DNA from 3 places in the Microbacterium sp. ARD31 genome. Region 2 is predicted to be linked to each of the others. Evidence: riboswitches for the same ligand, from Rfam matches in the RefSeq annotation. Region 2 holds a riboswitch; each other region holds the start of a gene.

Region 1 (4,518 bases), on a different contig from region 2:
CCACTGGTCAACGACGCCCTGCCCACTCAGCAGTGGCGGCCCCTCGTCGTCATCGGCGGCACCCTGCTGCTCCTGGTGGTCGGCATCGCGATCGGCGGCGGCATCGGCATGGCCCTGCGGCGCGGCGTCGACCGCACCCCCCTCCGCGGCTTCGAGCGCCTCCTCGGCGGCGCCGCGAGCGTCGTCATCGCCGCGCTCGCCGCCTCGTTCGTCGGGCAGGGACTCGTCGCGACTGGGATGCCGGTGGTGGCGCCCGCGATCGGCTCATCGACGGTGCTGCGCACGATCGACTCGCTGACCCCCCGGCCCGTGCAGACCACGCTCGCGCAGCTGCGGGCCGCCGTCCTCGACGAGGGCATTCCACGACTGGGCGGTCTCCTCGCCCCCGAGACCGAGACCGGACCCCTGCCGGCCATCGCGCTGGATTCACCGCGTCTCGAGGCCGCAGCGGCCTCGGTCGGACTGATCTCGGGCGTGGCGTACGCCTGCGGGACGAGCTCCACGGGCAGCGGGTTCGTCGCGGCTCCCGACCTCGTCGTGACCAACGCGCACGTCGTGGCAGGGGTCGACGCACCGGTGGTCGAGCTCCCCGGCCGCGCCGCCCGCGAGGGCCGCGTGGTCTACTTCGATCCGGTCGACGACCTCGCTGTCATCGAGATCGACGATCTGGATGCGGCCGCTCTCGGCATCACCGAACCGCTGGAGCCGGGTGCGTCGGCGGTCGTGCAGGGCTACCCGTACGGCGGCCCGTTCTCGTCGGGCCCCGCCCGCGTCCTGTCCGCCACCTCGGCGCCCGTGCCGGACATCTACGAGGACGCCAGCGCCCCACGCGAGATCTACGCGCTGCAGGCGCAGGTCGTGCCGGGCAACTCCGGCGGCCCGCTGCTGACCACCGACGGCGACGTCGCCGGCGTGGTGTTCGCGCGGGCGGACGACGGCCGCGAGGTCGGCTACGCGATGACGACGGCCGAGCTGCTGCCCGTCCTCGCCCAGGCGGATGCGTTCGAGCAGCCGGTGTCCACGGGCGCCTGCACGTCGTGACGGTCGGGGGCGCTATGCTGGCCCCGCAACTGAACAGCAACAGAACCGGCTCGATGACCTCTGCGGGAGAGCCCCGGCACTACGCCGGGCACCGAAGGAGCAAGCCTCCCCGCCAATCTCTCAGGTACGCGTACCGCTGAGGTCGGGCCACTCTGGAAAGAGATGTCTTCGACATCCGCCGACGGTGAAAGCACCGGCATCCCCTTGACGAACGGATGCCGATGCGAAACTCTCAGGCCCATGACAGAGGGGGAGTTCGATAGGCGCGGACCCGCGCCTGCCCGACCGACGGGAGAACTCATGCCAGACCCTCGCTCCACGCCGCTGCGTGGGCGCCACGAAGCGCTCGGCGCCTCGTTCACGGACTTCGGCGGCTGGCTCATGCCGGTGCGCTACTCGTCCGACCTGGCCGAGCACAAGGCCGTCCGCGAGAGCGCGGGACTGTTCGACATCTCGCACATGGCGGAGTTCCTCGTCACCGGCACGCACGCCGGGGCGTATCTCGACTACGCGCTCGCCGGCCGGCTCTCGGCGCTCGCCGAGGGCAGGGCGAAGTACTCGCTCGTGCTGGCGGCCGACGGCGGCATCATCGACGACGTGATCGTCTACCGCCTCGCCGACGACCGCTACCTCGTCATCGCCAACGCGGGCAATCGCGACGCGGTCGCCGAAGCCCTCGCCGAGCGGGTGGCGATGTTCCCGCCGCCGCCGCCCCTCACCGGCCAGGACGGGTCGTTCGCGTTCATCCCCGGCACGCATGCCCGCGTCGAGGACGTCTCGGATGGCTACGGCCTGCTCGCCGTGCAGGGTCCGGCGGCACGGGCGGTCCTCGAGGCGACGCCCGAGCTGACGGGGTGGCAGCGACCGCTCGCAGACGTGCCGTACTACGCCACGACCAGCGCGTCGTTCGACGAGACCGGTGTGCTCGTGTGCCGCACCGGCTACACCGGCGAGGACGGCTTCGAGCTGCTCGTGCCCGTCACCCGTGCCGAGGCGCTCTGGGACGCCCTGCTCCGCGCCGGCGAACCGCTCGGGCTGGTGCCGGCGGGCCTGGCCGCGCGCGACACCCTGCGCCTCGAGGCCGGCATGCCGCTCTACGGCCACGAGCTGACGCGCGACATCGCCCCCGCCCAGGCGGGCCTGGGCCGGGTCGTCGTGACGGACAAGGACGACTTCGTCGGCAAGGCCGCGCTCGCCGGGCGCGACCTCACGGACGCGCCCGTCCTCGTCGGGCTCGTCGCCGAGGGGCGCCGAGCCGGACGCGCCGGGTACGGCGTCTTCGACGGGGACGCGCCGGACGCGTCGCGCGTCGGCGAGGTCACCTCCGGCGCGCTCAGCCCGACCCTCGGCCACCCCATCGCCATGGCCTTCGTCGCCCCCGCGGCATCCGCCGCCGGCACCGTGCTGTATCTCGACGTGCGCGGAACCCGCATCCCCGCGACCGTGACCGCCCCGCCTTTCTACCGGAGGAAGAAGTGACCGATCTCAACAGCCTCAAGTACACCGCTGAGCACGAGTGGGTGGCCCTCGACGGCACCACCGCCACGGTCGGCATCACCGACTACGCCGCCGACAAGCTCGGCGACGTGGTGTTCGTGGAGCTCCCGTCCACCGGATCGGCCGTCACGGCGGGCGAGGTGTGCGGCGAGATCGAGTCGACGAAGTCCGTCGGCGAACTGTACGCACCGCTCACCGGCGAGGTCGCCGAGACGAACGACGCCGCCGTCGACGACCCTTCGCTGGTGAACTCGTCTCCCTACGGGGACGGGTGGCTGCTGAAGATCACCGTCGACCCGACCGCGGTGGAGGGTCTCATGGATCGTGCCGCCTACGTCGAACTCACCGGCGGGGACGCGTGAGCGGGCCCGGATCGGTCGCGGGCGGCACCTTCGCCGCCCGGCACATCGGCCTCGACGCCGACGCGCAGCGCGTCATGCTCGACGCCCTCGGCTACGAAGACGTCGACGCCCTCGTGCGACGCGCCGTTCCGGCATCCATCCAGGTGGACGCCCGCTCGACGAGCGACATCCCGGCCGCCGCGACCGAGGCCGAGGCCCTCGCCGAGCTGCGCGCGCTCGCCTCGCAGAACCGCGTCGCCCGGCCGATGATCGGGCTGGGCTACTACGACACGTTCACCCCGTCGGTGATCGCGCGGAACGTGCTCGAGAACCCGTCGTGGTACACCGCCTACACCCCGTACCAGCCCGAGATATCGCAGGGGCGGCTCGAGGCGCTCATCAACTTCCAGACGATGGTGACCGATCTCACCGGACTCGCCACGGCCAACGCGTCGATGCTCGACGAGTCGACGGCCGTCGTCGAGGGGATGCTGGTGGCCCGCCGTGCATCGAAGGCGGCCTCGAACGTGTTCGTCGTCGACGCCGACGCGCTGCCGCAGACCAAGGCGCTGCTCGTGCACCGGGCCGCGGCCCTGGGCATCGAGATCGTCGAGCGCGACCTCGCGCGCGGAGCGACGCTGCCCGAGGAGCTGTTCGGCGTGTTCGTGCAGTATCCCGGCGCATCCGGCGAGGTCTGGGACCCCCGTGGCGTCGTGGACGCCGCGCACGTCGCCGGCGGGCTCGCCGTGGTCGCCGCCGACCTGCTCGCCCTCACACTGCTGCGCTCGCCCGGCTCGTTCGGTGCCGACGTCGCCGTCGGCACCACCCAGCGCTTCGGCGTGCCCCTGGGCTTCGGGGGACCCCACGCCGGGTACATGGCCGTCCGCCAGGGGCTCGAGCGCCAGCTGCCCGGCCGACTCGTCGGCGTCTCGCAGGACGCCGAGGGTCACCCCGCCTACCGGCTGTCACTGCAGACCCGCGAGCAGCACATCCGCCGCGAGAAGGCCACGTCCAACATCTGCACGGCGCAGGTGCTGCTGGCCGTCATGGCCGCCATGTACGCGGTCTACCACGGGCCGGACGGCCTCACCCGCATCGCCACGGAGGTGGCGCAGAAGGCCGAGGCCCTCGCCGATCGGCTGCGCTCCTACGGGCTCTCGCTGCGCACCGACGCGTTCTTCGACACGATCCGGGTGTCGACCCCGGGCCCTGCGCGACGGGTCATCGAGCGCGCACGGGAGCGCGGGTACCAGCTGTTCTGGGCCGACGACGCCACGGTCGGCGTATCGGTGGACGAGACCACGACGGCCGAGGACCTCGCCGCGATCGCCTGGGCGTTCGGCCTGCCCGAGGCCGAGGTGTCGGGCGGCGGCGAACAGGGCGAGCGCGCCGTGCCGTACGGTGCGGCATCCGCTCTGGCCGGTGTCGTGGCGCAGCTGCGGCGCGGCGACGAGGCGTTCCTCACGCACCCGGTGTTCAGCTCGCACCGCTCCGAGACGGCGATGATGCGCTACCTCAAGCAGCTGGCCGACCGCGACTACGCGCTGGACCGCGGCATGATCCCGCTCGGCTCGTGCACCATGAAGCTCAACGCCGCGACAGAGATGGCGGCGGTGTCGTGGCCGGAGTTCTCGCGCGT
Region 2 (4,518 bases):
CGCCCATCATCCGGATGTAGGCCCAGGTGATCGGCAGGATGCCCGCCGAGCCGTACGGCGCCGCGCTGATCGGGCCGATGCCCTGGCGCTTCTCGGCGTCGGGGTGCCACCCGTGCGAGGGGAGGTACGGCGCCAGGTGCTCGCGCACGGCCACCGGACCGACGCCCGGACCGCCGCCGCCGTGCGGGATGCAGAACGTCTTGTGGAGGTTGAGGTGGGACACGTCGCCGCCGAACTCGCCGGGCCGGGCGTAGCCGAGCAGCGCGTTGAGGTTGGCCCCGTCGACGTAGACCTGGCCGCCGTGGTCGTGGACGATCTTGCAGAGGTCGGTGATCGTGTCCTCGTAGGCCCCGTGGGTCGAGGGGTAGGTCACCATGATCGCGGCGAGGGTCTCGGCGTGCTCGTCGCACTTTGCGCGCAGGTCGTCGAGGTCGACCGACCCGTCGTCGGAGGCCTTGACCACCACGACCTTCATGCCGGCCATCACGGCGGAGGCGGCGTTGGTCCCGTGGGCCGACGACGGGATCAGGCAGATGTTGCGGTCGAGGTCGCCGTTGGCCCGGTGGTAGCCGCGGATCGCCAGCAGGCCGGCCAGCTCGCCCTGGGACCCGGCGTTGGGCTGCACGGAGACCTTGTCGTAGCCGGTGACCTCCGCGAGCCACGACTCGAGGTCGTCGACGAGCTCGCGGTAGCCGGTGGCGTCCTGGGCCGGGGCGAACGGGTGCAGGTCGGCGAACCCGGGCAGGCTGACCGGCTCCATCTCGGTGGTCGCGTTGAGCTTCATGGTGCACGAACCGAGCGGGATCATGCCGCGGTCCAGTGCGTAGTCGCGGCCCGAGAGCTTGTGCAGGTAGCGCAGCATCTGGGTCTCGCTGTGGTGGGCGTGGAAGACCTCGTGGGTGAGGAAGTCCGTCGTGCGGTGCAGCTCCTCGGGCAGCCCGCTTGCCGGGGCCTCGTCCACGGCGGCGACCCCGAAGGAGCGCAGCACCGCGGCGACGGTCGACGCCGAGGTGCGCTCGCTGGTCGAGAGGCCGACGTGGTCGTCGTCGATCAGGCGCAGGTGCAGTCCCATGGTGCGCGCAGCCGCGACGACGTCGCCGGCGCGGCCCGGCACCGCCACGGTCAGCGTGTCGAACCAGGTGTCGTTGACGACCTCCACTCCCCCGGCCCGCAGGGCAGCCGCGATGCGGGAGGCGTGGTCGTGGGTGCGCTGCGCGATCCGGCGCAGGCCCTCGGGGCCGTGGTAGACGGCGTACATCGAGGCGACGACGGCGAGCAGCACCTGCGCCGTGCAGATGTTGGAGGTCGCCTTGTCGCGGCGGATGTGCTGCTCGCGGGTCTGGAGCGCGAGGCGGTACGCCGGACGGCCCTCGGCGTCCACCGAGACGCCCACGAGCCGGCCGGGCAGGTGCCGCTCGAGGCCGGCCGAGACGGACATGAACCCGGCGTGCGGTCCGCCGTAGAAGAGGGGTACGCCGAAGCGCTGGGACGAGCCGACGACGACGTCGGCGCCGAACGTGCCCGGGGCCTCCAGCAGGGCCAGGGCGAGCATGTCGGCCGACACCACGGCCAGCGCGCCGCGCTCGTGGGCCGCCTCGATCACGGGACGGGGGTCGGCCACGGCACCCGAGGCGCCGGGGTACTGGACGAGGACGCCGCACAGGTCGCCCTCGGGGAGGCCGGCGGCCAGGTCGGCGACCACCACCTCGATGCCCATCCCCTCCGCGCGCGTGCGGACCACGTCGATGGTCTGCGGCAGGGCGTCGGCGTCGATCACGAAGGGGCCGGCCGCGGTGCGCTGCGCACGGCGCACGAGCGTCATCGCCTCGGCGGCGGCGGTGCCCTCGTCGAGGAGCGAGGCGTTGGCGGTGGGCAGGCCGGTCAGGTCGGCGACCACGGTCTGGAAGTTCAGCAGCGCCTCGAGGCGGCCCTGGGAGATCTCCGGCTGGTACGGCGTGTACGCGGTGTACCAGGAGGGGTCCTCCAGCACGTTGCGGCGGATCACCGGGGGCGTGATCGTGCCGTGGTAGCCCAGGCCGATCATCGCCTCGGCCGGGCGGTTCTGCGAGGCCAGCGTGCGCAGCGCGCGGGCGGTGGCCTCCTCGTCGAGCGGGTCCGGCAGGTCGAGGGCCGCAGCCGTGCGGATCCCCCCGGGGACGGCGGCCGCCATCAGCGACTCGAGCGACTCGTGGCCCACGGCGGCGAGCATGTGCGCGATCGCGGCGTCGTCAGGGCCGATGTGCCGGGGCACGAACTCCCCCAGGGCGCTGGCGTCGGTCACCGACGCGGGGCCGGTCGCGGGACCGGTCGAGGGGCTGGAGGTGGCGTCCGTCACGGAGTCTCCCAGAGGTCACTGGCTGGACCTCCCCCTCTGTCGGCCAGGAGGCCTCCAGAGTGCCAACCCGCACGGTCCTGGTGCCTGAGAGGTTCCGGGGAGGAATTGCCCCTTCGGCGCACCGGCCCGGCCTCACGACCGGGCGCGACGACTCTCCCGTGCGGGATGTCGGCACCACGAGTTTAGCGATACGCAACACAAATGGGCGAAGCCGCCCGGTGTCGCGGGCGGCTTCGTCGGAGGATCGTGCGGTGGGAGTGGTCTGTCAGCCGGTCTGGCGGGCGGCGCGCCGCGCGGCCAGCTCGTCGCCGGCGACCGGGGCGGCGGGCTCCTCGGCGGCACGCTCGCTCGGGAGCTCGGCCAGGGTGCCCTCGATCTCGCGCCAGACCCCGCCGATCGCGATGCCGAAGACACCCTGACCACCCTGGAGGAGGTCGATGACCTCGTCGTTGCTGGTGCACTCGTAGACCGAGGCGCCGTCGCTCATCAAGGTCACGCGGGTCAGGTCGTCGGTGCCGCGCTGGCGCAGGTGGGCGGTCGCGGTGCGGATCTGCTGCAGCGAGATGCCGGCGTCGAGCAGCCGCTTGACCACCTTGAGGATGAGGATGTCGCGGAAGGAGTAGAGCCGCTGCGAGCCGGAGCCGGCGGCACCGCGCACGCTGGGCTCGACCAGACCGGTGCGGGCCCAGTAGTCGAGCTGGCGGTAGGTGATGCCGGCGGCGTTGCACGCGGTGGGACCGCGGTAGCCGGTGTCGCTGGGCAGCGGCGAGACGTCGTCGTCGAAGAGCAGGCCCTGCTCCTCGGCGAGCTCGGCGGCCTCCGCCGCAGCGGTGATCTGGGCGGCGTCCGCGCCCTGGTCGTTCTCGTTGCTACCCACAGCGACCCTCCAGGTCAGTTCCTCCGTTGTGCGGTAACTCCTGGGGGGAAGGATCCACTGGGGCGTCCCGCGGACGGGGCAACCACAGCGGTGGAGTTACAACGAAGACAGTTCACGGTAAGCCCGTCGCTCCGGCTTGTCCATCCACGCCCGCGGCGTGTCGCAACCCTCAACCTCAACCTGAGGGTGAGTGTTGGCGCTGGGGTCAGTGGGACTCGAAGTCGTCCGGCGAGACGTGGTCGAGGAACTCGCGGAAGCGCTCGACCTCGTCCTCCTGCTCGGCCGGCACGGCGAGCCCGGCCTCCTCGAGCACCGACTCCGCGCACACGATCCGGGTGCCGGTGCGCAGGGCGAGCGCGATGGAGTCGGACGGGCGGGCGCCCACCTCGGCGCCGCCGTCGAAGACGAGCTGGGCGTAGAAGATGCCCTCCTGCATGTCGACGATGCGCACCTCGTCGAGGCGCTGCCCGGTGGCGGCGAGCACGTCGCGCATCAGGTCGTGCGTCAGGGGGCGCGGTGGGGTGACGCCCTGCTGGGCGAAGGCGATGGCCGTGGCCTCGACCGCTCCGATCCAGATCGGCAGGTAGCGCTCCCCCGTCACCTCGCGCAGCAGCACGATGGGCTGGTTGGAAGGCATCTCGACACGGACACCCACGACGTCCATTTCCCGCATGTCCCCACCCTACTCACGTGCGGTGAGGGGCGCGTCAGGCGCGGTCGAGGCCGATCTTGACGAGGGTCGCGTGGAGGCGGACCGAGAGGGCGGCGATCTCCGAGGTGGCGTCCTCGGCGCGCCCCCGCGCGGCCGCGTCGCGGCCCCGGGCGAGGGGCGCGACGACCTGCTGGACCAGGCCGACCTCGCGGTCCGCGGCCGTCTTGAACGCGCGCAGGTGGCGCGGCTCGAAGCCAAAGTCGGCCAGCTCCCGCGCGGTCTGCGCAACGACGAGCGCGTCGCTGTCGAAGTGCCCGGTGCCCGTGCGGGCGCTCACCAGGCCGTACTGCTCGAGCTGGGCGAGCAGGTCCTCGGAGATGTCGGCGACCTTGAGCAGCTCGCGGCGTGAGAGCCGCAGCTCGCTGGTGCGCCGGAACGACTCGGGGCTGGGGAGGCCGTCGGCGCTGAGGGCGACCTTCGGCACGGTCGGCACCACCGACTCGATCGGCGGCGGCTCCAGTCCCCGGTCGATCGCGTCGAGGTGGTCACCGATCACCTTCAGCGGGAGGTAGTGGTCGCGCTGCATCAGCAGGATGTAGCGCAGCCGCGCGACGTCGTCGCCGGAGAACTTGCGGTAGCCGGCGGCGGTGCGCT
Region 3 (4,518 bases), on a different contig from region 2:
CACGGCCGGCGCGGCGGCCGTCGGCGACGAGCCCGACGAGGACGGGCGCTTCGCCGAGGTCGCGGGCGGCGAGGCCGTCCCTGCCGACGAAGTCCTCCTTGTCGGCGGCGACGACGCGGCCGAGCCCCGCCTGTGCCGGCACGATGTCGCGCGATAGCTCGTGGCCGTAGAGCGGCATCCCCGCTTCGAGGCGGAGCGTGTCGCGCGCGGCGAGCCCGGCGGGGACGAGCCCCGCGTCGCGGCCTGCGTCGGTGACGGCCTGCCACAGGCCCTCGGCGACCTCGTTCGGCACCATGAGCTCGAAGCCGTCCTCACCGGTGTACCCGGTGCGCGCGACGAAGAGGCTGCGGCCCTGGAACGAGCCACGCGCCCACGAGTAGTAGGTCATGTCCGCGAGCGCCGGTTCGACGCCCTCGACGCCCGCGGTCGACTCGAGGATGCCGCGGGCCGCCGGGCCCTGCACGGCGATGAGCGACATCCGGTCGGTGATGTCGTTGATGCGCGTGTCGCCCGCCGCGACGGCGGCGAACGCGGCCGCGACCTCGGCGCGATTGCCGGCGTTGGAGATGACGAGGAACTCGCCGTCGGCGATGCGGTACACGATGACGTCGTCGACGATGCCGCCGTCGGCGGCGAGGACGAGGGAGTACTTCGCCTTGCCGACCTTCATCGTCGACAGGCGGCCGGCCAACGCGCGGTCGAGGAACGCCGCGGCATCCGTCCCTTCGATGCGGAGCTCGGCCATGTGCGAGATGTCGAAGATCCCCGCCGCACGGCGCACCGCGTGGTGCTCGGCGAGGTCCGACGTGTAGCGGACGGGCATGAGCCAGCCGCCGAAGTCGGTGAAGGACGCGCCGAGCCGCTCGTGCAGCTCGTGCAGCGGCGATCGCCGCGGCTCGGTCGTGGTCTCGGTCATGCCGTCTCCGCTCAACATTCCACGACGCTGACCGCGAGGCCGCCGAGCGCCGTCTCCTTGTACTTGCTGCTCATGTCCCGCCCCGTCTCGCGCATGGTCACGATGACCTCGTCGAGCGACACGCGGTGGGTGCCGTCGCCCCACAGCGCCATCTTGGCGGCGTTGATCGCCTTCGCCGCGGCGATCGCGTTACGTTCGATGCACGGGATCTGCACGAGACCGCCGATCGGGTCGCACGTGAGGCCGAGGTTGTGCTCCATTGCGATCTCGGCGGCGTTCTCGACCTGCCGGGGCGTTCCGCCGAGGACCTCGGCGAGTCCGGCAGCCGCCATCGACGACGCGGACCCGACCTCCCCCTGGCAGCCGACCTCGGCGCCCGAGATCGAGGCGCGCGCCTTGTAGAGGACGCCGATCGCGGCGGCCGTCAGCAGGAACGGCACGACGACCTCTTCGCGGGGGCGCGCCGGCGCGGCGTAGTGGGTCGCGTAGTGGAGCACGGCGGGGATGATGCCCGCCGCGCCGTTCGTGGGGGCCGTGACGATCCGTCCGCCGGACGCGTTCTCCTCGTTGACGGCGAGGGCCACGAAGTTGACCCATTCCTGCCAGAGCGCGGGATCGTCGCCGGTCGGGTCGTCGCGCCGCAGGCGCGCGTGCCAGGCCGGAGCCCGCCGCGGCACGCGCAGGCCGCCCGGCAGCATCCCCTCGCGCGCCGCCCCGGAGGCGACGCTGTCGACCATGACGTCGGCGAGGTGGAGGATGCCGGAGACGATGTCGTCGTCGGTGCGGGAGACCCGCTCGTTGCGCCGCTGGACCTCGGCCATCGAAAAGCCCTCGCGCTCGCAGTGGGCCAGGAGCTCCGCCGCCGTCTCGAACGGGAACGGCACGGGCGCCGCATCCGCCGTGCCGGCAGCCTCGCCGTCGCGGACGATGAACCCGCCGCCGATCGAGTAGTAGACGGCCTCGTCGAGGAGCACATCGTCCTCGTCCCACGCCTGCAGCCGCAGTCCGTTCGTGTGCGCGGGCAGGATTGTCAGCGGGTGCAGGACGATGTCGTCCTCGCACAGCGGCACGTCGCCCGTGCCGCCCAGCCGGACGCGACGCGCCTCGGCGATCGCGGCAGTGCGCTCCTCGACTTCGGCCGGGAGGACCTCCTCCGGCTGCAGCCCCTCGAGTCCCAGCAGCACGGCGGTCAGCGTGCCGTGGCCACGTCCCGTCGCCGCGAGGGAGCCGTACAGGTCGACCCGCACCCGCGCGGCACGGTCCGCGTCGATGCGCGAGACGAAGTCGGCGGCCGCGCGCATCGGACCCACCGTGTGCGAGCTCGACGGCCCGATGCCCACGGTGAACAGGTCGAAGACGCCGATGCTCAGGGACATCGTGTCGACCCGGCGGAGGGGTGAGGTGAGGGGAACAACGGAACTCCTGACGGCGCAGCGGGATGCGGGTGAGTTCCTCCCCCTCTGTCATCGGCCTGAGAGATTTCGCGGGCGATGCCCGCTTGCCCCGTCGGCGGGCACCACGAGGGTGCCGCTTTTCAGAGTGACCATGTCGGCTCGGTACGGGGGCCTGAGAGATTCCGGGGAGGGATTGCTCCTTCGGCAGCCACGAGGGCTTCTCCCGAGCAGACGCGATGGTCCGGTGTGCGGTTGTGAGCGCGAGCCTATCACCGGGGCCCGCCGCGCCGATACGGCCCGGTCAGTCCGTCGTGCAGGCGCCGGAGGAGACGGTCGCGTCGCCCGGCGAGACCTGGAGCGCGGGGCGCAGTTCGGCGGTCGTCATGGCGTACCCGCGGGTCGCGTCATCCTGGCCGCGGGCGAAGACCACACCCGCCACCTCGCCGTCCTCGGTGAGGAGGGGACCGCCCGAGTTGCCCGGACGCACGTTCGCCTCGAGGGCGTAGATCTCGCGCGGCTGCGAGCTGTCCTCGTAGATGTCGGAGACGACGGCGCTGCCGACCGAGAGGACGTAGGCGGCACTGCTCGTGAAGGGACCGCCCAGCGGGTAGCCCTGGACCGCGACGGGGGTCCCCGCCGCGACCGGGTCGACGATCTCGAGCGGTGCCGCGTCGAGGCCGTCGACGCTGATGACGGCGAGGTCGTCGATGGGGTCGAAGTAGACGATGCGGCCCTCCTCGGCATCCCGTCCCGGCAGTTCGACCAGCGGCTCGTCGACACCGGCGACGACGTGGGCGTTCGTGACGACGAGATCGGGCGCGGCGACGAACCCCGACCCGGTGAGCGACGCACCGCACGCGTAGGCGTTGCCGCTGATGCGGGCGACGGATGCCGCGGCCCGCTCGAGCGCGGGATCGTCCAGCGAGACGGGGGGCGCCGTCGGCTCCACCTCGGGCGCCAGGAGCTCCCCGACGCGCGGGATGCCCTCGTCGACGATGAAGCCGCGGAACTCGGCGAGCGCGGAATCGACCGCCGGCGGGGTGAGGGCGTCGAGGGCGCCCAGGACGCGGGAGGACGCGACGGCGGGGGCGACCACCGGCATCCCGGAGCCGACGATCGCGCCGCTCGTGAGCAGCAGCACGACGGCGGCCGCGGCGGTGTTCACGACGCCGCCGAGGATGCGGTCGAGCGGGGCGAGCCGCGCGCGGTCGACGCCGCGGCGGAGGCGTCTGCCGACGGCCGTCCCGAGCGCGGCGAGGAGGGCCACGATGCCGAGGGCGATGATCGCCAGCACGAGGCTGCGGTACTCCCAGCCCGTGAAGGCGGGCGCGATGACGGGGGTGAGCCACACGGCGACGACGGCGCCGAGAACGATGCCGACGAGCGTGCCGGCGGTGGCCACGAGACCCCGCAGGAGTCCGCCGAACAGCGCGGCGATGAGCACGAGCACGACGATGATGTCGACGACGAGCACGGCGGGCCTCCCTTGACGAGTCCGCCCGGGAGAGCCGGCGGTTCCTCCCGATCAGCGTAGGCCGCCGCTGCTGGGAAATCGGTTCGTGTTGCGGTTCTGGTCATATCGACTCTAAGATCGACCTCGGCAGTTAAGGTCACCATGACAAGAACAACCTCCCCTCCCCCCATCGGCGTCGCCGTCTCGACCGTCATCTTCCGGTTGCGGAGCGAGGCCGACGACGCGCGCATCGAGCTCCCCCTCGTGCGCCGCACCCGCGATCCCCACGAGGGTCAGTGGGCGCTCCCGGGCGGCTGGGTCGATCCCGCGGAGAACCTCGAGGCCACCGCGTCGCGCACCCTCGCCGAGACGACGGGTCTCGCGCCCAGCTACCTCGAGCAGTTGTACGCGTTCGGCGACGTCGGCCGCTCCCCCGGGCGCGTCGTGTCGATCGTCTACTGGGCGCTCGTGCGCGAGGACATCGCCCGGGCGACCGAGCAGCACAACGTGGCGTGGTTCGACGCGACCGCCCTTCCGGCGCTCGCGTTCGACCACAACCACATCGTCGACTACGCCCTCTGGCGCCTGCGCAACAAGGTGGGCTACAGCCGCATCGCGCACGGCTTCCTGCCCGACCGGTTCACCCTCGCCGAACTGCGCGAGGTGTATGAGGCGATCCTCGGTCGCCGGCTCGACCCCGCCAACTTCCGGCGGCAGGTCGAGGGGTCGGGCACCCTCATCCCCACCGACGACTT

What was found. Region 2 has a riboswitch for glycine ahead of gcvP (aminomethyl-transferring glycine dehydrogenase). Riboswitches for the same ligand answer to the same signal wherever they lie in the genome.
Region 1: another riboswitch for glycine. It lies ahead of Q9S36_RS07300 (glycine cleavage system aminomethyltransferase GcvT); the one in region 2 lies ahead of gcvP (aminomethyl-transferring glycine dehydrogenase).
Region 3: another riboswitch for glycine. It lies ahead of Q9S36_RS03660 (L-serine ammonia-lyase); the one in region 2 lies ahead of gcvP (aminomethyl-transferring glycine dehydrogenase).

Annotation. Positions count from the first base shown of each region.
Region 1 covers NZ_JAUZVE010000002.1:123,281-127,798, reverse strand. The annotation lists gene Q9S36_RS07305 (MarP family serine protease) at 1-1,041, shown strand, start outside; glycine riboswitch at 1,095-1,187, shown strand; gene Q9S36_RS07300 (glycine cleavage system aminomethyltransferase GcvT) at 1,342-2,520, shown strand; gene gcvH (glycine cleavage system protein GcvH) at 2,517-2,900, shown strand; gene gcvP (aminomethyl-transferring glycine dehydrogenase) at 2,975-4,518, shown strand, end outside.
Region 2 covers NZ_JAUZVE010000057.1:28,581-33,098, reverse strand. The annotation lists gene gcvP (aminomethyl-transferring glycine dehydrogenase) at 1-2,281, opposite strand, end outside; glycine riboswitch at 2,398-2,504, opposite strand; gene Q9S36_RS45280 (MerR family transcriptional regulator) at 2,601-3,170, opposite strand; gene Q9S36_RS45275 (bifunctional nuclease family protein) at 3,418-3,885, opposite strand; gene Q9S36_RS45270 (MerR family transcriptional regulator) at 3,920-4,518, opposite strand, start outside.
Region 3 covers NZ_JAUZVE010000001.1:715,833-720,350, forward strand. The annotation lists gene gcvT (glycine cleavage system aminomethyltransferase GcvT) at 1-916, opposite strand, end outside; gene Q9S36_RS03660 (L-serine ammonia-lyase) at 928-2,292, opposite strand; glycine riboswitch at 2,367-2,460, opposite strand; glycine riboswitch at 2,461-2,546, opposite strand; gene Q9S36_RS03665 (MarP family serine protease) at 2,612-3,784, opposite strand; gene Q9S36_RS03670 (NrtR DNA-binding winged helix domain-containing protein) at 3,926-4,518, shown strand, end outside.